3 regions of the Sphaerisporangium rhizosphaerae genome follow, and region 1 is predicted to be linked to each of the others. Evidence: riboswitches for the same ligand, from Rfam matches in the RefSeq annotation. Region 1 holds a riboswitch; each other region holds the start of a gene.
What was found. A riboswitch is a leader RNA that binds a small molecule or an ion and turns the genes downstream of it on or off. The one in region 1 is predicted to bind cyclic di-AMP.
Positions count from the first base shown of each region.

Region 2: it holds a riboswitch for cyclic di-AMP, as region 1 does, so the genes downstream of both, ACFQSB_RS35920 (glycoside hydrolase family 25 protein) here and ACFQSB_RS11935 (C40 family peptidase) in region 1, are expected to answer to the same signal.
Region 3: it holds a riboswitch for cyclic di-AMP, as region 1 does, so the genes downstream of both, ACFQSB_RS17605 (C40 family peptidase) here and ACFQSB_RS11935 (C40 family peptidase) in region 1, are expected to answer to the same signal.

Region 1 covers NZ_JBHTCG010000006.1:258,591-265,811, forward strand. The annotation lists gene ACFQSB_RS11930 (ArsR/SmtB family transcription factor) at 1-562, opposite strand, end outside; cyclic di-AMP (ydaO/yuaA leader) riboswitch at 1,061-1,219, shown strand; gene ACFQSB_RS11935 (C40 family peptidase) at 1,302-1,901, shown strand; gene ACFQSB_RS11940 (gluzincin family metallopeptidase) at 2,623-3,552, shown strand; gene ACFQSB_RS11945 (M48 family metallopeptidase) at 3,583-4,965, shown strand; gene ACFQSB_RS11950 (glycosyltransferase family 4 protein) at 4,962-6,131, shown strand; gene ACFQSB_RS11955 (ATP-binding protein) at 6,235-7,221, shown strand, end outside.
Region 2 covers NZ_JBHTCG010000041.1:46,470-53,690, forward strand. The annotation lists gene ACFQSB_RS35895 (SDR family oxidoreductase) at 1-707, shown strand, start outside; gene ACFQSB_RS35900 (vitamin K epoxide reductase family protein) at 704-1,231, opposite strand; gene ACFQSB_RS35905 (NlpC/P60 family protein) at 1,541-2,401, shown strand; gene ACFQSB_RS35910 (TIGR03086 family metal-binding protein) at 2,576-3,160, opposite strand; gene ACFQSB_RS35915 (TetR/AcrR family transcriptional regulator) at 3,246-3,923, shown strand; cyclic di-AMP (ydaO/yuaA leader) riboswitch at 4,200-4,346, shown strand; gene ACFQSB_RS35920 (glycoside hydrolase family 25 protein) at 4,357-5,106, shown strand; gene ACFQSB_RS35925 (Ppx/GppA family phosphatase) at 5,197-6,129, shown strand; gene ACFQSB_RS35930 (hypothetical protein) at 6,289-6,891, shown strand; gene ACFQSB_RS35935 (5-methyltetrahydropteroyltriglutamate--homocysteine S-methyltransferase) at 6,919-7,221, shown strand, end outside.
Region 3 covers NZ_JBHTCG010000010.1:180,359-187,579, forward strand. The annotation lists gene ACFQSB_RS17590 (L-aspartate oxidase) at 1-325, shown strand, start outside; gene ACFQSB_RS17595 (type III pantothenate kinase) at 325-1,107, shown strand; gene ACFQSB_RS17600 (helix-turn-helix domain-containing protein) at 1,697-1,861, shown strand; gene ACFQSB_RS17605 (C40 family peptidase) at 1,954-2,904, opposite strand; cyclic di-AMP (ydaO/yuaA leader) riboswitch at 3,036-3,231, opposite strand; gene ACFQSB_RS17610 (amino-acid N-acetyltransferase) at 3,613-4,158, shown strand; gene ACFQSB_RS17615 (RDD family protein) at 4,274-5,665, shown strand; gene ACFQSB_RS17620 (RDD family protein) at 5,835-6,560, shown strand; gene ACFQSB_RS17625 (hypothetical protein) at 6,850-7,008, shown strand; gene ACFQSB_RS17630 (histone-like nucleoid-structuring protein Lsr2) at 7,147-7,221, shown strand, end outside.

The sequences.
Region 1 (7,221 bases):
GGACGCCGAAGGCGAAGACGAACACCGGCTCGCGGGACCGCCCGTCGTCGGGGATCTCCCGGGTGGCCCACCGGCTGAGGAGCTCCAGGAACTGCGCCTCGAACTCGTGCAGCTCGTCGGGGGTGAGCCGCAGCCACTTGTCGGTGGAGAAGGGAGCGTCCTGCCAGGCCGCCCGCTCGTCCTCGCTCGCGGCGTACCAGGCGCGGACCATGCTGACGTGGTGTTCGAGGTTGAGGGACGCCGCCGCGCTGGCGATGGCGGCGGTCGCGGGGTCGCCGCCGAAGTCGGACTCGCTCCAGCGCAGCTCGGCCGAGGACAGCCGCCACCAGCGTTCGCGCCGGTCGCGGGCGAGCTCTGGGGCCTCCTCGATGAGCTCGCTGCCGGCCAGGACGCGCAGGTGGTGGCTGGCGTTGGCGACGGCCTGCCCGGTGTGCTCGGCCAGCATGCTGGCGGTGCAGGGACCGTAGACCTTCAGCGCGTCCATGAGGCGCCGCCTCGTGGGATGCGACAGGGCGGCCAGCACCCGTGAGTCGGTGATCGTGCGTACGTCTTCGTCGGCCATGCGCCCACTTTGACATGAGCAACGGACATTGCACAACAGATATTGCGTAATTCTCATTGTGGAAGCACTGTTGCTGAAGGATCGTTGTGGAACAGACGTCGTGGGTAACGGGTCTCGGGTGCGGAACGTGACATGCGGGGGCGAATCCCGGTCCGCCGGGCGGGGTTAGGTGGACCGTTCCCTCTCCAAGATCCCTGAACGGGTGTGACTGATGTGACTTGTGTGACTCGCGTCAGGTGCCGTTTCGGGATATGTGAGGGGAATCACATACGGGTAACGGATGCGCTTGTTGTGCAGGGGTTTCCTGATTAAGAAGCCCCTTATTTGATCTATGTGACTTGGTCGCGACTTTGCCTCGATTTGGGGTTCTGTGTAACTTCTGGCCCGCGGCGAGCACGCCATGCCGTCGCGAACGGAGCCGGTCTTCCGACCGGCTCCACGCATGACAATCCAGCGGTCGCCGTCGCCCCAGTAAGGCGCGAGCCAGGACCCCAAAGGGGCGGTGACCTGCCGAATCCGTGCGGCAAGGAGCACGGAACCGGGGACCCAATTGATCCTAAACGCGGGATCAGGGGGTGAATCGACGCCTTGGCGTCGTAGGGCTACTTCCATGCCCGAATCCGTCAGCTAACCCGGTAGGCGTGAGTGGAAGAATCAAGGAGCGATCCTGTCCAGCACCACCCAGAACCCTCGTCTGTCGCGCATTGCCCGCTTCTCTCTCGGCGGTGTGGTGCTCACCATGACGGCCTCCGTGGGAGCCGTGGCGACGCAGGCGACGGCGGCTGACGCCGCCACGGCGGCACCGGCTCAGGGACCCTCAGAGCCGTCCGTCTACGGCCCGGCCGGGCTGATCGAGACACCGAGCATCACCGGGGCCTCCGAGCCCACCGGCACGGCCGCGGTGAGCGAGGCGAGCACATCCAGCACCTCCCGCACATCCAAGAGCAAGGCCAAAGTGAGCAGGGCCGTCCGGCAGCAGCTCAAGGCGCACACGGCCGTCGCGGTGGCGAAGAAGCAGATCGGCGACCCCTACCGCTGGGGCGCCAGCGGCCCGGGGGCCTTCGACTGCTCCGGCCTGATGCTGTACGCCTGGCGCAAGGCCGGCGTGAAGCTGCCCCGCATCGCCGCCAGCCAGTTCCGCACGGTGCGGAAGAAGGTGTCCTGGAAGAACCTCAAGCAGGGTGACCTGATGTTCTTCTACGGACTCGGCCACGTCGGCATGTACGTCGGGCACGGCAAGATGATCCACTCGCCGCACACCGGCGCGCGGGTGCGCATCGACAAGCTGTCGGGCTACCGGAAGGCGTCCTTCGTCGGCGCCGTCCGCCCCGGCGCCTGACCGGCGGGACCGTCGCGGCGTCGGCGCTGCCATCCAGCGATCGGATGACCAGGCCGGGCTCCGCCTGCCGCTCCAGGTTGGCGCTGGACCCCCGCTTGACCCGCGGAACCACCCCCGCCCATCCAGGGCTCCGCTGGGTCCGGTGCGCCGGTCGCCCGTGCCGATCCGCTCCCGGTTCCCACGATGGGCCGGTCCGGTTTCCGGGCCGTCCCGGGATGCCGGCCGGCGATTCCGGACCCTGACCGGCGGTTCCGGAAGCCGACCGGCGGTTCCGGATCCTGACCGGCGGTTCGAAAGCTGACCGGCGGTTCCGGAAGACGATCTGCCGTTCCGGAGGCCGATCGGCGCGAGGGACTCCTCCGGGAGAGCGTCTCCGAGAGGTGCCCCCGCTCCTCGAAGACGTTTCCGGGTGGTGCACATGCCCCTCGCGCCGGTCGTGAAGGCCCCGTCCGCTCCTCCCCCCTCGGAGCGGACGGGGCCTTCGCACGTCCGCGTCCCGCAAGGCCGACGTGGCCGGATGGAGCGAGTTCGACCTCCGCGGGTCCGCCGCCGCGACGTCGAACCGGATCCGCCGCCGGGAAGCCGAGACACGTCCGCCGCCGGGACGTCGATACGGGTCCACCGCTTGGAAGGCGATACGGGGCCGCCGCCGGGACGCTGATGTGAGTCCGCCCATGGGACGCCGATGTGGCCGGGAAGGACGAGCAGGTAGATTTCCCGCATGCGCGTCGTGTGGCTCTGGGCCGTCCTGGCGGGGGTGCTGACCGTGCTGACGGGGCCCTCCGCCGTCGAGGACGATCTCGGACGGCGGGCGCGGACGCTGATCGGCGAGCATCCGGAGATCTGGTCCGGCGCGCGGACCTTCCGCGGCGACCTCTCCCTCGTGGTCGCGGCTCCCGGTGCCCTCACCGCCCCTGGAGCCCTCACGGCTTCTGGAACCGCGGCCCCGCAGGCTGCGAAAACCTCCGCGACCGGGCCCGTTCTCGGAAGCGGGGCCGCCGCCGCGGCCCCCGGAGCCGCGTTCGCCGACCTCGCGCGCCGGGCCGACCGGGCGAGCCGGCTGGTCGCCCGCGTCGTGGGCCCGGTGCGTCCGCTGATCGCCGTTCCCGCCACGACCGAGCAGGCGGCCGTGCTGGCCGCCCCAGCGCAGGTGAACGGCCTGGCCGCGGTGGCGGGCGCCGACCGGGTGATCGTGGAGCCGCGGTCGTTCGCCCGCCTGACCGCCGCCGGCCGCGACGTCGTCCTCGCCCACGAGATCACGCACATCGCCACCGGGGCGGCGCTCGACGGGAGCACGCCCAAATGGCTGGTCGAGGGGTTCGCGGACTACGTCGGCTATCTCGACGCCGGCATCCCGGCACGCCGGGCCGCGGCCGAACTGGCCGATGAGGTGCGCGCCGGACGGACGCCCGAACGGCTGCCCGGGCCGGAGGCGTTCGCCGCCGGCTCCGCGCGGCAGGCCCAGGCGTACGAGGAGGCCTGGCTCGCCTGCCGGTATGTCGCGGGGCGCTTCGGCGAACGCGCTCTGGTGAGCCTCTACCGTGAGTCCAGGCACGGGGACGTGCGGGCGGCGCTGTCCCGCACGCTCCGCATGAGCCTGGAGCGGTTCACCGCCGCCTGGCGCGAGTACGTCCGAGACGAGCTCGCATGACCACGGTGGCGGCGCGGCGCAGGGGAGAGCATGGAGCGAAGTGACGAGACCGGCCGCGTGGCCGGCCCGGCGGGCGACGCCGGGGCACGCGCCGGCGCGGACGCGCACACCCGCACGGGCCCATCCGACGGTCCAGGCGCCGGCTCGGAGCGAGCGGTGAGCGGGGTGCGGGCGGCGGGGGGCGCGCTGGTGGGCCTGGGGGTGGCGCTGGCCGCCGTGGTGGCGGTGAGCACGCCGTGGCGCCCGCTGCCGGGCTCCGCGCCCGCCGTGGCGCCCGATCCCGCGCGCGACTTCACCGCGGCGCAGATCGCGCGCGCCGACGCCTTCGACGCGGCCGTGAACGTGCCGGTGTACCTGTCGCTGGCCGTGACGCTCGCCGTCGCGGGCGTGCTGGTCCTGACGCCTGTGGGCGCCTGGCTGGTGGGACGGCTCCCGGGCCCGTGGTGGGCTCGCGCCCTGCTCGGCGTCGTCGCGCTCTCGGCGGTGAGCCTGGCGATCAAGTGGCCGCTCGGCATGTGGTACGAGACGCGGCTGCGCGCCTACGGCCTGTCCACCCAGCAGTGGCCCGCGTGGTCGGCCGACCGGCTCAAGAGCTTCGCCGTCCAGACCGTGATCATCGCGATCATGGTGCTCGCGGTGGTCTGGCTGGCCCGCCGCGCCCCCCGCCGCTGGTGGGCGCCCGCCGCGGCCGGGGCGTTCCTGCTCACCGTCGCGGCGTCGTTCGTCTACCCCCTGGTCGTCGAGCCGTTGTTCAACGACTTCACGCCGCTGCCCGCCGGGCGGCTGCGCGACGATCTGGTCGCCATGGCCCGCCGCGACGGCGTCCCCGTCCAGGACGTGCTGGTCGCCGACGCCTCCCGCCGGACCACGGCGCTCAACGCCTACGTCTCCGGCTTCGGCGCCACCCGCCGCATCGTCGTCTACGACACGCTGCTGCGCGCCCCGGCCGGTGAGGTGAGGCTGGTCGTCGCGCACGAGCTGGGGCACGCCAAGCGCGGGGACGTCCTGTACGGGACGATGGTCGGCGCGCTCGGCGCCGCCGCGGGGGCCTGCCTGCTGTACCTGGTGGTGTCCCTGCCCGCGCTCAGGCGGCGCACGGGCGTCGCCTCGGTGGCCGACCCGAGGGCGGTCGGCGTGCTTCTGGGGCTGATGAGCCTGGCGACCGTGCTGTCGGGGCCGGCCGAGAACCTCGTCAGCCGGCGGATCGAGGCCAGGGCCGACGTCCACGCGCTGGATCTGACCCGTGACGCCGCCACGTTCGCCGCGATGCAGAAGCGGCTGGCGCTGACCAACATCTCCGATCTGACGCCGAGCGGCTTCGACTACCTGATGTACGCCTCCCACCCCACCGCTCCGCAGCGTCTGGCTCTGGCGCGCTCCTGGGCCCGCCTGAACGGCCTGCCCGAGCCGTGATCCCCGACGGGCGCGGCCCCGGGCACGCCAGGACGCTGTTCGTCACCAACGACTTCCCGCCGCGGCCCGGCGGCATCCAGGCGTTCGTGCACGCGCTCGCCCTCCGGCGGCCGCCCGGGTCGGTGGTGGTGTACGCCTCGCGCTGGCGCGGGTGGGAGGAGTTCGACGCGCGGCAGCCGTACCGCGTGGTGCGGCACGGGGGGTCGCTGATGCTGCCGGTCCCGGAGGTGGCGCGGCGGGCGGCCGCTCTGGTGCGGTCGGAGGGGTGCGACACCGTCGTGTTCGGCGCGGCGGCCCCGCTCGGTCTGCTCGCGCCCGCCCTTCGCGCGGCGGGGGCACGGCGGGTGGTCATGCTGACCCACGGGCACGAGGCCGCCTGGGCGGGCGTCCCGGTGGCGCGCGGCCTGCTCGCGCGCATCGGCGCCCGCGCGGACGTGGTCACCTACCTGGGCGAGTACACCCGTGAGCGGCTGGTGCGCGTGGTGCCCTCCGGCCGGCTCGTGCGGCTGACGCCCGGCGTGGACACCGGTGTGTTCCGTCCCGGGTCCGGCGGCGCGGGGGTGCGGGCGTCGCTGGGCATCGGCGAGCGGCCCGTGGTCGTGTGCGTGTCGCGCCTGGTGCCGCGCAAGGGGCAGGACACGCTGGTCCGCTGCTGGCCGTCGGTGCTGCGCGAGGTGCCGGACGCCGTCCTGCTGCTGGTGGGCGGGGGGCCGTCCCGTCCGGCGATCGAGCGGGCGATCGGCGAGCGGGGGCTGGCGGGGTCGGTGGTGGTCACCGGGTCGGTGCCCTGGAGCAGCCTGCCGGCCTACTACGACGCCGGGGACGTGTTCGCGATGCCGTGCCGCACGCGCCTTGGCGGCATGGACGTGGAGGGTCTGGGCATCGTGTACCTGGAGGCGTCCGCGACCGGGCTGCCGATCGTCGCCGGGGCCTCCGGGGGCGCGCCCGACGCGGTCCTGCCCGGGGAGACCGGGCTGGTGGTCGACGGCCGCGACCCGGCCGAGGTGGCGGCGGCCCTGACGGGGCTGCTGCGCGACCCGGAGCGCGCCCGGCGCATGGGGGAGCGGGGCCGGGAGTGGATCGAGCGCGAGTGGCGCTGGGACCTGGTCGCCGAGCGCTTCGCCGAACTGCTGGACGGCTCGGGCTCCCCGACCGCGCGAACCTGACATATGGGATAATACGGACAGTGGGCGCGTGATGACGTCTTGCGCGCGACAGATGGCCGTGAACCATCTCAGGAGCCCCTCGGGCCCGGCGGGCGTGGTGCCAGTGCATGCGGTAAAGCGGAAGGCGGGGACCCTGCCCCGCGAGATCACCAGCTTCGTCGGCCGCCGGCAGGCGACCGCGGACATCGGGAAATGCCTGTGCCGGTGGCGGCTGGTCACGCTCACGGGCGTCGGCGGGGTCGGCAAGACCCGGCTGGCGCTCCACGTCGCCCGCCGGCTCCAGCGGACCTTCCCCGACGGTGTCCGCCTCGCCGAACTGGCCAAGGTGCACACCGCCTCGCTGGTCGCGAGCGCGGTGGCCGCGGCGGTCGAGGCGCCCGACACCGTCTCCACCCGCGACCCGGTGCGCGTCCTGGCCGACCACCTGGCCGGCCGCCGCCTGCTGCTGGTCCTGGACAACTGCGAACACGTGCGCGAGGCCTGTGCCGACCTGGTGGCCGCGTTGCTGCGGGCGGCGCCTGGGCTGCGGGTGCTGGCCACCAGTCGCGAACCGCTCGGGCTGCCCGGGGAGCACGTCTGGCGCGTCCTGCCGCTCACCCTGCCCGGCACGCAGGAGCCGGCCGCCGGGGCCGAGGACGCCGGCACCGGGTACGAGGCGCTGGCGCTGTTCGAGGACCGCGCGTCGGCCGCGGTGTCGGGGTTCGTCGTGGACAAGGGCAACGAGAACGCCGTGGCCACGCTGTGCCGCCGGCTGGACGGGCTGCCGCTGGCCATCGAGCTGGCGGCGGTGCGGCTGCCGGCGCTGTCGGTGGACCAGATGCTGACCCGGCTGGAGGACCGCTACCGCCTGCTGGCCACCGGGTACCGCGACGACCAGCCGCGCCACCGGACGCTGCGCGCGGCGATCGGGTGGAGCTTCGACCTGTGCACCGGCCTGGAGCAGACCCTGTGGGCGAGGCTCTCGGTGTTCGCCGGCCAGGCCGGCCAGGAGGCCGTCCAGGATGTGTGCTCCGGCGCGGGCCTCACGCGCGAGCAGGTGCTGTCGGGCATCGCGAGCCTGGTCGGCAAGTCCGTGGTCTGCCGCATCGGC
Region 2 (7,221 bases), on a different contig from region 1:
CACCGGAGGAGTTCCGCCGGGCGACCGAGGTCACCTACCTCGGGTTCGTGAACGGCACCCGGGCCGCCCTCGAGCGGATGCTCCCCAGGAACAGGGGAGTGGTCGTCCAGGTCGGATCGGCGCTCGCCTACCGGGGCATCCCCCTGCAGTCGGTGTACTGCGGGGCCAAGCACGCCGTCCAGGGCTTCAACGAGGCGCTGCGGTGCGAACTGCTGCACGACAGGAGCAAGGTCAAGGTCACGATGGTTCAGATGCCGGCGGTCAACACCCCGCAGTTCGACTGGGTGCTGTCGCGGCTGCCCGGCCATCCGCAGCCGGTGCCGCCGATCTACCAGCCGGAGATCCCCGCCGACGCCATCGTCTACGCCGCCGACCACCCGCGCCGCCGGGAGTACTGGGTCGGAGGGTCGACGGCGGCGACGCTGATCGCCAACGCGGTGGTCCCCGGCGTCCTGGACCGCTATCTGGCCTGGAAGGGCTACTCCTCCCAGCAGACCTCCAAGGTGACCCGCCGGTTGCCGCCCAACCTCTGGCGGCCCGCGGACGCGCCCCCGAACACCGATCAGGGGGCGCACGGCTCCTTCGACCGCAGGGCCAAGAGCCGCAGCGTCCAGGTGTGGGCCTCCCAGCACCACGCGACCCTGGCCGCGGCCCTGGCGGTGGCCGCCGGCGTCACCGCCCTCGCCTGGCGGGCCGCGCGCCGTTAGCGGGCGAAGCGCTGCGGCTCGCGTCCTCGCAGGGCCGCGGGCAGGGGGAGTCCGGCGTCGCGCAGTTCCCGCACCCGCCGCACGGCCGCTCCGACCTCGCGTGCGACCAGCAGGGCGACGAGCCAGGAGATGCCGGCCGAGGTGAGGCAGAGCGTGCAGAAGGTGCCGGTGAGGATGGGCTGGGCGATCACCAGGCCGACGCCGGTCAGGGCCAGCACGGCGGCCGTCAGGCCGAGCAGCACCACGATCCAGGGCCGGTCGTGCCAGCGCCGCCGTCCGCCCGACAGTTCCAGCACCGCCTCCACCAGATAGGCGGCGGCGCCGAGGGTCGCGTCCGACACCGGGAGCACGCGGGAGACGGCGGAGGTGAGCACCTTGCGGGAGCCGTCCCCGAAGATGGGGTCCCACACGGAGTGCACCACTCCGTACTGGAACAGCGCCAGATAGACCGATATGGCGCACCCGCACAGGGCGAGGGCGGCGACCGGGATTCTGCTGCGGAAAGAACTCGGACCTTCGGGCACGCCGAGGCCCCTACCCGTGCCGGGGCCGGGCAAGCCCCGCGCCTTCCTCCCGGCCGGCGTCCCGTGTGGGGAATGGGCGGGGAATGGGCGGGAAAGGCACGGAGCTTTCCCGGATGCGCGCGCCGCCACGTCCACGCCGACTCGCGACCGGTCGGCGCGGCGTGATTTCTTGTGCCCGCGACGGTGCCCGTTTCCTTTCGGGGGGAAATCGCTCCACCGGCCGGCGTGGATCCTGGAATTCACCCCTGCGAACCATGTGTCGCCGCCATTAGTCTTGGCGGCCGACAACACGGATTTACAAGGGGTGGTATGTCCAGTAAGCAGATATTCATCAAATTCGCTATCCTTGGTGTCGCCGTCGCCTCGCCCACGCCGCTCGCCGTGGCCGGCGCCTTCGCCCAGTCCGCCGCCGCTCCCTCTCGCGCCGCCCACGCCCGTCCGGCGGACGTGACCCGGCAGAGCGTCATCGACCGGGCCAAGACCTGGAACCCGGGCACCCCGCAGCGGGTGCCGTACAGCCAGGGCAAGTACCACAACGGCTACCGCACCGACTGCTCCGGCTACGCCTCGATGGCGCTCGGGCTGAGCGCTCCGGGCCTGAACACCGTGGCCCTCGCCTCGCCGGGCGCGAGCAGCCCGATCGCGATGTCCGAGCTGCTCACCGGCGACCTGGTCATCGACGCCATCGGCGACAACAACAACCGGCACGTCGTGATCTTCGAGCAGTGGGCGAACCCCGGGCGCACGTCCTACTGGGCCTACGAGCAGCGCGGCGGCTACGGAACCGACCATCGCGTCCTCACCTACGGCCTGCGGCCGGGCAGCGAGTTCCACGCCCGCCGGCCCCGGGTTTTCGGCGGCGGCGGGACCCCGTCGCCCGGTGGCAAGGTCTGGGTCGACACCTTCGCCGACGCGACGGGCTACCGCGAGCCGAACACCGGCGACCCGCAGGGCACGCTCGACAAGGGCACCAACTACGTCTACTGCCGCGTCCGGGGCGCCGAAGTCCGGCACGGGTCCGCGTTCAACCACTGGTGGCTGCGCACCGACCTCGACCGGACGAACCCCGGTAAGAACGGCCGCGGCGCCTACGTTTCCGCCTATTATCTCGCCAAATGGGGCAACGACGAGGCGAAGGACAATAACGGCAGAGATATCCCGAACTGCTGAGCATTCCGTGAACACCGCGTATTCACCGGGTTGACCGGCGGCGTCGCTCGATAACGGAGAGAAGAGGTGGACGGCGGCAGAACGTCCCGCCGGTCGAATGACCGGCGGGACGTTTTCCGTGCCGGCGCCGCCTGCCTCGGGGGGAGGAGGCCGCGCCGTCGGCGGGTTCCCGGGTCAGCGGGTCCACTGCGGGTCGCGGCCGAGGTAGCGCAGCAGCTCGGCGGTGGCGTCGTCGGCCGGGTGCGGGTCGAGGGCGGGGGCGTAGGCGAAGCCGCGCAGCGGCTCGGCGAGGACGCGGGCCACCGGCAGCAGGCGCTCGGACAGCTCGGCGTCCAGAGGCGACGGACGGCCGGTGGCGACCGCGATGTCCCAGGCGTGCACGGCGGCGTCCAGCGCGGCGGCGCCGACGGCGACCTCGGCGGGCAGCGCGCCCTGCGGCAGCGGCGTCGGTACGGCCTCCGCGCCGGGCGCCACGGTGGCGAATCCCCGTGCCGCGACCTCCAGGGCGCTTTCGAGCAGGTCCTTCGGGGCGCCGGGGGCCTGCGCCGCCGGGGCGAACGGGTTCTCCTTCGGGCCGCCGGCACCGGTGATCGCGGCGGCGTAGGCGCGCTGGTCGCCGGCGGCGTGCCGCAGCACCTGCGCCACGTTCCACTGCTCGCACGGGGTCTTGGCGGCCCAGTCGGCCTCGGCGGCCTCGGCGATGGTCGTGCGCAGCGCGTTGTGGGCCTGCTCAAGCAGCGACCAAGACGTGGTGGTCATGCGAAACCTCCGAGTTGAAGCGGAACGGATCGTTCTGTTCAAACTATATCGGAACGGAGCCTTCCGTTCAAGCTAGAATGGACGCATGGAGCCCACGACAGCAGGCATGAGGGGACGCAAGGCCGAGGCCGCCCGCAACGACCGCACGATCCTCGACGCCGCGCGAGCGGTGTTCGTCGCCGACCCCAAAGCGCCGATCTCGGCGGTGGCGCACGAGGCGGGCGTCGGCGTCGGCGCCCTGTACCGGCGCTACGCCGGCAAGGAGGAGCTGCTGCGCACCCTCTGCGAGGACGGCCTGCGCCGGTTCACGGCGATCGCCGAGTCCGCGCTGGCGAGCGACGGCGACGCGTGGGAGGCCTTCGCCACGTTCCTGCGCGAGGTCGTCGACTCCGACGTGCACTCGCTGACCGTGCACCTGGCCGGCACGTTCACCCCTACGCGGGAGATGCACGAGCTGGCCGCGCACGCCGGCTCGCTCTCCGGGCGCGTCGTGGACCGGGCCAAGGCCGCCGGCGCGCTACGGCCGGACGTGGTCGCCGAGGACATTCCGATGATCTTCGACCAGATCACCGCGGTCCGTGCCGGCGACGCCGATCGCACCGCCGTGCTGCGCCACCGCTATCTGACCCTGCTGCTGGACGGGCTGCGCGCCGGCGCGCCGGCCACCCCGCTGCCCGCCTCCGCGCCGACCGGCGAGGAGCTCGGACGGCGCTGGCGGCACGCCGAGTCATCCCGCTCCTCGCAGCCCCCGCCCCGCCGCTGACCGGATCCTCGGGTGCGCCTCTGGCCCGCCGGGACCGGGACGCCTGACCGGGTCGTTTCCGGCCGGATGCGCTTCCTCGGGGTGATCACGTCGGGGGAGGCCGGTCGTGTCCGCCCGCGTGACGCCGACGGCGCGTACTTTGTCGCATTTGTGCTCTTTTGATGTGGTATGTACCTTGTTGGGAAGCGGTATGCGTGCCGATGGTCCCACGCCGTCGTGCCCGTTGCCGTCCGTTGCCCACATCGCGCGTACCCGGCGGGACGGCGTCCCGCCGCGGAGACACGCCCGCCTCATCCACACCTCGCGGAACCGGGGACCCCCTTCGCGGAGTGAATCGGAGCACCGGCCCTCGAAGGGACGGACCCACAGGGCACTTCCGCCCGAACCCATCAGCCGACCCGGTAGGCGCGTGGAAGCAAGGAGCGAGCCCTTCATGCCCATCGACCGGCTTTCCTCGATCTTCTCCCACCTCAAGAACCGGCTGGACCTGTCCGGCGCGCGCCTCTACTCCGCCATGGCGGGGGTGATCGTGGCCGTGCTCGCCATCGTGGCGGCCGTCGTGGTGACCGGCCCGGCGGACGCCGCCCCCAGCAGCGCCTCCTCGGAGCGCCCCTACGGTCAGGACGTGTCCGCCTACGAGTCCGACCACGACTGGAACGCCAGCCAGGCGCAGTTCGGCATCATCAAGGCCACCGAGGGCCTGACCTTCCGCGACTCCGCGTTCGCCCGCCACTGGGCCGAACTCGGCAAGAAGGGCATCGTGCGCGGCGCCTACCACTACGGTCACCCCGGCAACGACCCCATCGCCGAGGCCGACCACTTCCTGTCGGTGGTGGACGCCCAGCCCGCCGAGACCGGCGACCTGCTCGTGCTGGACCTGGAGACCAGCGACGGCCGGTCGGTCGCGCAGGTCAACGCCTGGGCCAAGACCTGGCTGGCCCACGTGAAGGACGAGACCGGCGTCACCCCGCTGTTCTACAGCGGCTGGAACTTCGCCGACACCTACGGCCACGGCCTGGCCGAGTACCCCTTGTGGGTGGCCTACTACGGCAGGGAAAAGGGCGACGTCACCCCGCCCGCCGACTGGAAGAGCTGGGCGATCCACCAGTACACCGACGTCCCCATCGACCAGAACGTCTCCGCGCTGACCACCGGCCAGTTGCGCGCGCTCGGCCGCCCCTGAGCGACGGCGCCTCGGCGGAACCGGCAGGACCGGCAGGACCGGCAGGACCGGGAGGATCTCCCGGGCGGGCGCGGGTAGTAGCGTCTGCTCATGCGACTCGGCGTTCTCGACATCGGCTCGAACACGGTGCACCTGCTGGTGGTGGACGCCCACAGGGGCGCGCAGCCGCTGCCCGCCTACTCGCACAAGGTCGAGTTGCGGCTGGCCGAGCACCTGCACGACGGCGACGTCCTGTCCCCCGAGGGTGAGCGCGAGCTGCGCCGCTTCGTCGAGGACTCGCTGCGCATCGCCGAGGACAAGGGGGTGGAGGACATCATGGCCTTCGCCACCTCGGCCGTGCGGGAGGCCGCCAACGGCGAGGAGGTCCTGGACCGCCTGCGGGCCGCCACCGAGATCGACGTGCAGGTGCTGTCCGGGCAGGACGAGGCGCGGCTGACGTTCCTGGCGGTGCGGCGCTGGTTCGGCTGGTCCTCCGGGCGGCTGCTGGTCCTGGACATCGGCGGCGGCTCCCTGGAGATCGCCTCCGGCATGGAGGAGGAGCCCGACGTGGCGATCTCGCTCCCGCTGGGCGCCGGGCGGATGACCCGCCAGTGGTTCACCGGCGCCCCGCCCCCCGCCGAGGAGGTGCGTGGCATGCGCCGGCAGGTGCGCGCGCAGATCGGCAGGGTGGTGGGCGATGTGGTGAAGTACGGGCACGCCGACCACGCGGTCGCCACGTCCAAGACCTTCAAGCAGCTCGCGCGCATCGCCGGCGCCGCGCCCTCCAGCGAGGGGTCCTATGTGAAGCGGGTGCTGCGCCAGGATGACCTCTCCCACTGGACCGGGCGCCTGGCCACGATGGACAACGCCCAGCGGGCCGGCCTGCCGGGCGTCTCCGCCGGTCGCGCCCCGCAACTGCTCGCCGGGGCGATCGTGGCCGACGCGACGATGGACCTGTTCGAGGTCCCCGAGGTGGAGATCTGCCCGTGGGCCCTGCGCGAAGGGGTGATCCTGCGCCGCCTGGACACCATGCCCGGCGCCTGAGGTCCGCGATCACGGCCGCCGGGGTCACCGTGCCCGGCCGTGTGCGCGATCGCTCCGCGCACACGGGAGAATCGATACGTCCACCTGCGTGATGAAACGTGTGACCATGCCCGTCCCGGGCACGGTGTCCACCGCGGCGGCACAAAAGGAGGAACGGCGATGATGGCGCTCATCGGAGCGGTCTACACGCTGCTGGTCGTCCTGGCGCTGATGGGACTCGCTCTGGTGCTGATCGCCGTGATGGGGCTGATCTCGCTGGCGCTGCTCGCCTCGACCACCAGCCCCGAGCCCGAACTGGGCGCCGACGGCCGCCCGGTCCCCCGCACCCCGGCCGCCGCCCCCGAGCCGTCCGAGACCCCCGAGCCGTCCAAGGCTCCCCGCCCGTCCGACACCCCTGCGCCCTCCGAGGCTCCCACGCCGTCCGACGCCGCTCCCAGGCCGTCGAAGGCTTCTGGGCCGTCCAAGGCTCCCCGGCCCTCCGCGATTACTGAGCCGTCCGAGGCTCCGAGGCCGGCCAAGGCCCCTGAGCCGCCCGCCCGCGGTCCGGTGCCCGGCGTCCCCGGGCGCGGCGCCGGGGGAGGGGGGACGACGCCGGACGCCGGAGCCGGCAGGACGGGGCGGGAGGGCGGGCAGCGGCTGTTGTGGCCGTTCGGGATGCCCCGGCCGGGATGGGTGCCGCACGGAGTGGCCTACGCGCGCGACGCATGGCTTTATCCGCTCCGTCGCTACGGCGAAACCGCTCAAAAGCTGATAGGACGGTAGTCGCGCTAGATCATCTGGAGGATCGCCATGCGGACAAGACCCCCATTCCGCGCCGACCATGTCGGCAGCCTGCTCCGTCCCGCCGCCCTGCTGGAGGCGCGCGAGGCCTTCGCCGCCGGCGCCATCCCCGCCGAGCGGCTCAGAGAGGTCGAGGACGAGGCGATCCGCGAGGTGGTGCGGGCCCAGGAGGAGGTGGGCCTGCGCTCGGCGACCGACGGCGAGTTCCGCCGGGCGTCCTGGCACATGGACTTCATCTACCGGCTCGGCGGCATCGGCCAGGCCGCCGACGAGCGCATCAACGTGCAGTTCCGCAACGAGCAGGGGGTCATC
Region 3 (7,221 bases), on a different contig from region 1:
GGCCGGCGGGGTCGCCGAGGCGTTCCGCGCCGTCCGGCAGGCCTATCCGGAGCTGCCGATCGAGGTGGAGGTCGACCGCCTGGACCAGATCGAGCCGGTGCTGGCCGAGGGAGCGGAGGAGATCCTGCTGGACAACTTCACCGTGGAGGAGCTGACCCGCGCCGTGGCCCTGGTGGGCGGCAGGGCCCGGCTGGAGTCCAGCGGCGGACTCCGCCTGGAATCGGCTCGTGAGGTGGCCGAAACCGGTGTTGACTACCTTGCTGTGGGGTCGCTGACCCATTCGGCGCCCGCACTGGACATCGCTTTGGACCTTCGGGGGGCTTGATGCTGCTCACGATCGACGTCGGCAACACTCACACGGTGCTCGGCCTCTTCGAGGGCGAGGAGGTCATCGAGCACTGGCGCCTGGCCACCGACGCCAGGCGCACCGCCGACGAGATCGCGGTCGTCCTGCAGGGGCTGCTCGGTCAGAGCCCCCTGCTCAAGGACGCCGACATCGGCGGCATCGCCATCTGCTCGACGGTCCCCTCCGTGCTGAACGAGATGCGCGAGATGTGCCGGCGCTACTACGGCGACGTGACCGCCGTCATCGTGGAGCCGGGCGTGCGCACCGGGGTGCCGGTGCGCATGGACAACCCCAAGGAGGTCGGCAGCGACCGCATCGTCAACGCGCTCGCCGCCGTCACGCTGTACGGGGGGCCGTGCATCATCGTCGACTTCGGCACCGCCACCTCCTTCGACGCGGTGTCGGCCAAGGGCGAGTACGTCGGCGCGGTCACCGCCCCCGGCATCGAGATCTCGGTGGACGCCCTGGCCGCCGCGGGGGCCCAGCTCCACAAGGTCGAGCTGGTGCGCCCACGCTCGGTGATCGCCAAGAACACCGTCGAAGCCCTGCAGGCGGGCATCATCTACGGTTTCGCCGGCCAGGTGGACGGCATCGTCGAGCGCATGGCGCCCGAGCTCGCGTCCGACCCCGACGACGTGACCGTCGTGGCCACCGGGTCGATGGCCGCGCTGGTGGTGAACGAGGCCCGTTCGATAGACGTCCACGAGCCCTGGCTGACGCTCATCGGGCTGCGCCTGATCTACAACCGCAACACCGCCTGAGCGCGCCCCGCGCGATCAAGCGGCGGGGAGATCCATATCGGGGACGTGGAGGGGGCGCGCGTCGAATACGACGTGGCTCGGTGATCCGCCACGGCAAATCGTGGGTGGCCGGAGTGTTACGCCCACGGGCGTGACCGGCGGAAGAAAGTCAGAAAGCGTACTGGTTTCGCAGGTCGAATTCGGCGTATAGCGTGTCGACCGTATATCTCCGAGCCGGGGCGCCCGCGAGGCGTCCCGCGTGGAACCGGGCCTCCACCAGCGCCGCGATGGTCTTCCATGGCGGATCATGCGGCCCACGGCCATGATCATCGCCGATGTCCCCCCGGACCGGGAGGTGCGGGGACATGTCACGAGTAGTTCACATATGCACTGGTATGTCAATCACAAACGTCATGGGTATCGAGGTCAGTGCTTGACGACCTTTCAACGCGGCGTTTAACGTTCCTGACGGGGCGGGCCGAAGCATTCAGTATGTTGCCGAGTTCGTCGTGGGGGAGGACACCCGATGGCGTATCCGGATCTGGTTTCCCGAGGGAATGACATTCCTTCGGGATCAGACGGTGTGGGACTGAGCGACGATGATCTTCTCTTGCTCGCCGAACTGGCCAAGGGCGTGACCGTCGACAGAGTGGGACGCAGGCTCGACGTGAGCGGCCGCACCGTACGACGCCGCCTGCGCGGCATCTGCGACCGCATAGGCGTCGCCACGGCCATCGAGGCCGTGGCCTGGGCGGCGCGGCGCCGCCTCATCTGAGGTCGCACCGTCCGAGGCAGGGGTACCTCGTCCCGGCGCGAGGCGGCGTCACCGTACCGACGGCCGCCTCGTCCGGCGTGCGCGCCGTGGCGCTAGTCGGCGATGCGCACGCCGCCGGCGAACGGGCGGTTGCCGAGCGGGACCACCCGCACGACATCGCCGGTGCGCGGTGCGTGCACCATCATGCCGCCGCCGATGTAGATGCCGACGTGGTGCAGGTCGCTGTAGAAGAAGACCAGGTCGCCGGGGCGCAGGTCCTCGCGGGAGATGTGGGTCCCCGCGGTCCACTGGTCGCCGGTGTAGTGCGGCAGGCTGATGCCGACCTTCTGGTAGGCCCACAGGACCAGGCCGGAGCAGTCGAAGGTGCTCGGCCCCGCGGCACCCCACACGTACGGCTTGAGCTGCTGCGTCAGCGCCCACTTGGCGGCCTGGGCGGCCTTGCCCTCGCCCGGGATCGGGATCTCGATCCTGGTGGCGCGGCCGTACCCGCCGGCCTGCGACAGCGCGCGCTTGAACAGGCTGCCCTCGGTCTTGGCGACCAGGCCGCGGATCTTGTCACGCTGGGAGGACAGGTCGGAGACGAGCTTCTTGACCTCGGCCTCGCGGGCCTTGGCGCCGGCCTTGGCGCGCTCGGCGGTCGCCATCGCCTTGCCGATCTGGGCGACCTCCTCGCCCTGCTGCAGCTGCAGGGCGTAGGTCGTGGCCACGCGGTCGAGGTAGGCGTCGGGGTCGCCGGACATGGCGAGGGTCAGCGGCGAGCCGAGACCGCCGGTCATGTAGGCGTCCTGGGCGTACATGCCGGCTCTGGCGCGCTTGGCCTCCAGGTCCGACTCGCTCTTGGAGAGGGTCTTCTTGGCGAGCTCGGCCGACCGCTGCGCCTGCTTGAGGCGCTCCTTCTGGCCGTTGTACTGCTCGGTGAGCGACTCGATCTGGTTGTAGAGGTGCTCGACCTGGTTCTTCAGGTCGTTGAGGCTGGGCTTGGGCTCGGCCGTCGCGGACACCAGCGGCGAGCCGAAGGTCACGGCCATCAGCGCGGCGGTCACCAGCGCGATGCGGCGGGGAAGGCGCGAGGATGCACCGGAGGCGCTCCCGAAGCGGGAATGGGCACCGCGTTCTCGCCCGCGGGCGTGCCTGCCCGCGCTCTTTCCAGGCGTGCGCCTAGGCTGCACCAAAAAGCTCCTCTCCTCGGACGCCTACCGGGTTAGCTGACGGGTTCGGGCCGGAGCAGCCCTACCGAGCACGTGACCATGGAGGATCGCGATGCCTCCCTCTCGGATTCACCCCAGGGGTGGCGGGTCGCCGGGGGACCTCCCCCGGACCCACCTTTGGGTCCCCGGTTTCCCGCCGTTCGGATGGGGCGGGAATTAGGCGGTGCGGTCGCCGCGGAACGACGACCGACATTGACGCTGGACATTAGTCCAGTTCAGGTTCCTGCTCAACCAGAACTGCGAATTCTGTTGAGGTTCCACAACCGGCGCGTCACGGAAAGATCACGCCGGTGGACGTCCCGCACCCGTTCCGAGCTGCGGTTACCCGGCCCAGGGGCAGGGGCTCGAAGAAAAGCCGCAGGTCAAAGAGCATCTCGCGCGCCACGCTCCCAGACCTTCCCGCGGCGCGCACCGACCGCGTGCGCCGGATCACGCTCCGTGATGGCGGCGCGAATTGGCAGGTATTTCGGACAGTCCGTTATCGGGGGGTCTCGGCACGGCGTCGAACGCCGCCCCGCCGGTGGGCGGATACGCTGACGCGTCATGAGGCAGGCCGCGCAGCGCCCGTCCGCCGAGGGCGCGCCCGCCGTCCGGCGGGCCCGCACCTCCGACGTGCGGACGATCAGGAAATTGGTCGACACCTACTCCGGCGACGGGCCGCGCCTGCTGCGCAAGTCGACCGTGACCCTGTACGAGGACGTCCAGGAGTTCTGGGTGGCCGAGCGAGACGGCATGGTCGTGGGCTGCGGCGCGCTCCACGTGCTCTGGGAGGATCTGGCGGAGATCCGCACGGTCGCCGTCGACGCCGGCTGCCGCGGCATGGGCATCGGCCACATGATCGTCGCGGCGCTCATCGACGCCGCCCGCCGGCTGGAGGTCCAGCGGGTCTTCTGCCTGACCTTCGAGGTCGAGTTCTTCGGCAGGCACGGTTTCGTCCCCATCCAGGGCACGCCGGTCTCCCCCGAGGTCTACGCCGAACTCCTCGACTCCTACGACGAGGGCGTCGCCGAGTTCCTCGACCTGGAGCACGTCAAGCCGAACACCCTGGGCAACACGCGGATGTTGCTGCATGTGAACCCGCGATCCTGACCTTCGGGGTGACGGAATGGAAAGGTGACTGTTGATCCCGCTGTCGCTACCTTGGCAACACCACGGCACGTGCGCCTGACAGAGGCCACGTGCGAAGCCGAAGTGAGGTGACACGGTGAGCACCGGACAGCCGCCGTACCCACGCGACGAGCCGGACGAGGGTCATTCGTCAACCGGCTCTCCGCAATATGGGCAGCAGAACCCCCCGGGCATCGATCCGGAGGTGACCGTCGTCCACCGTCCCCAGCCGGCCTCGGAGCACTCCGCCTACCCCCAGCAGGGCTATGGCCAGCAGGGAGCCTACGGCCAGCAGGCAGGGACGGGAGCCTACGGCCAGCCGGGCGCCTACGGCCAGCAGGGTGGAACCGGAGCCTACGGCCAGCCTTCCCACCCCCAGCAGGGGCAGGGCTACGGGCAGCAGCAGTACGGCCAGCACGGTCAGCAGGGCCAGCAGCAGTACGGGCAGCAGCCCCAGCAGTACGGGCAGCAGGCGTACGGCCAGCAGGGTCAGCAGGAGGCCCAGCAGGGCTACGGCCAGCAGGGCCAGTCGTCGTCCTATGGCCAGCCGCAGTACGGCCAGCAGACCGGCGGCTACGCCCAGCCGCAGGGCTACGGGCAGCAGCAGTACGGCCAGCAGGCCCAGCAGGGCCAGCAGCAGTACGGCCAGCCGGAGGCCCAGCAAAGCTACGGCCAGCAGGGCCAGTACGGCCAGCCGGAAGCCCAGCAGGGCTACGGCCAGCAGGACGCGCAGCAGGCGTACGGCCAGCAGGCCCAGTACGGGCAGCAGCAGTACGGGCAGCAGGGGTACGGCCAGCCGCAGTATGGGCAGCAGGCCGGCCACGACCAGCAGGGCTACGGGCAGCAGCACGCCCAGCAGGCGCCGCCGTACGGGGCGGCCTACGGCCAGCAGGGCTACGGCCAGCAGCAGTACGGCCAGCAGGGCTACGGCCCGGCCGGCTACCAGCAGGGCTACCCGGCCACCGGCACGCAGCCTCCGGGCGCCCCGGCCCCGCTGGCCGAGTGGTGGCAGCGCCTGGTGGCCCGCATCATCGACATCGTCATCATCGTGATCCCGTATGTGATCCTCAACGCCGTGCTGGCGGCGCTCATCGTCACCGCGCCGAGCTTCGACCCCGCGACGGGCGCGATCAGCCCGGGCGGCGGCGTGTTCCTGGCCAGCCTGCTGACGGCGATCCTGGCCGGGCTGGTCTGGGTCGGCTACGAGTTCCTGATGACCAAGCAGCGTGGCCAGACGGTCGGCAAGATCGTCATGGGCATCAAGATCGTCCCAGTGGGCGGCGGCGTCGAGGGCGGGCTCGCCTCGGACGTCGCGATCAAGCGCGCCGGCGTCCTGTGGGGCTTCGAGTTCCTCGCGTGGGTCCCGGTCGTGGGCCTGGTCACGTGGGTGTTCTACCTGGTGAACGTCCTGTGGCAGTTCTGGGACAAGCCGCTGCAGCAATGTCTGCACGACAAGGTCGCCAAGACCGTCGTCGTGAAGATCAAGTAAGCGGCGCGCGATCGGGGCCGGGGGTGATCCCCCGGCCTCGTTTGCTATATGCGACCGATCCGGCGCACACGTGGCGGCCGAATCGGCGAAAAGGTAACGGACATACCCCTACATGCGATAGGACCTTGCACGAACCGCAGCTTCCTTCGCAGTCGCGAAAGGTGACGAAATGACGGCAGAACCACCCCCCGGCGGTTACGATCCGCAGGGCCCGGGCCAGCCATACGGCAACCCCCAGGGTGGCGGCTATGGCGCCCCTCAGGGCGGCTATGGCGCTCCCCAGGGCGGCTACGACGCCCCCCAGGGGGGCTACGGTGCACCCCAGAGCGGGTACGGCGCACCCCAGGGCTACAACGCCCCCTACGGCGGCCCCCAGGGCGCGCCGCTTCCTCCCGGCGCTCCCGCGCCGCTGGCCGAGTGGTGGGAGAGGTGGGTCGCCCGGATCATCGACATGCTGATCTTCGGCGTCGTCTACTTCATCCTGAACCTCATCCTCTCCCCGATGTTCGTGCCGTCGACGGAGGAAATTCTCGCCAACCCCGGTGTGGCGGTCTCCTCCTCCTTCGTCCCCGGCCTGGTCTCGGCGATCATCGCCTACGGCGCGTACGCCGCCTATGACTACGTGCTGCATTCCAAGGACGGGCAGACCATCGGCAAGAAGGTCATGAAGATCCGCCTCGTCGGCGTCGGCGGCGCTCCGGTGGATTCGTCGGCGTTGATGAAGCGCTCGGCTATCTACCCCGGCGTGCTGGTGCTGTACGGCATTCCCTTCCTCGGCGTCCTGTCGGGCATCTTCGTCCTCGTCCTCGGCGTGCTTATCCTCACCGACAAGCCGCTACAGCAGGGCCTGCACGACAAGCTCGCGGGCACGGTTGTGGTCAAGGCTCCCCGCTGAGATCAGCTTTATTGACGGGACGGCCGCGGCGCGGCCGTCCCGTCCGTGTTTTCCGGCGGATCCGCCTTTCCCGGGCCATCCGGTAAGACGCCTGGAGAGACGGAGAATGCTGTGGAACGGTCCTTCGCGGCTTTGGCCCCCGGCCCCGCAACCCCCGCTGACCTCCTGTGGGGATAGAGTCGGACCGTGACTCCCGGATGAGCGGGCCGTGGTACAGAGCGCGGGAGTCTCGTGTGACAATTAACGTGGGAGGGGCGCTGAATGCCCACCCCGCGTGGAGCGAGGATCAATGAACGATGTATTGTCCGCGTTGATACCACCCTTGGTGGTCGCCGCGGTGGTCATCATCGCGGTCGTCAAGCTGTTCCGTTCCGAAGCGGGGGGCCGGCGTCAGGAGGCGGAGTCCTCGGAGAAGTCATCTGAGGCATCTGAGGCTTCTTCCGACTGACCGGAGGGCTCGGCGCCGCCGCTCCTCTTGTACCTGTGGGTTCCATGAGAACCTGTGGGTTCCGTGAATTGTCAGCCGGGGTTACCGGGTATATCTTTGGCTGGCGAATCGAACAATGCTCTGCGAAAGGATTGCCAGATGGCCACGCAGATCCAGAAGATACTCATCGACGACCTCGATGGTGGCGAGGCCAATGAGACTGTCACCTTCGCG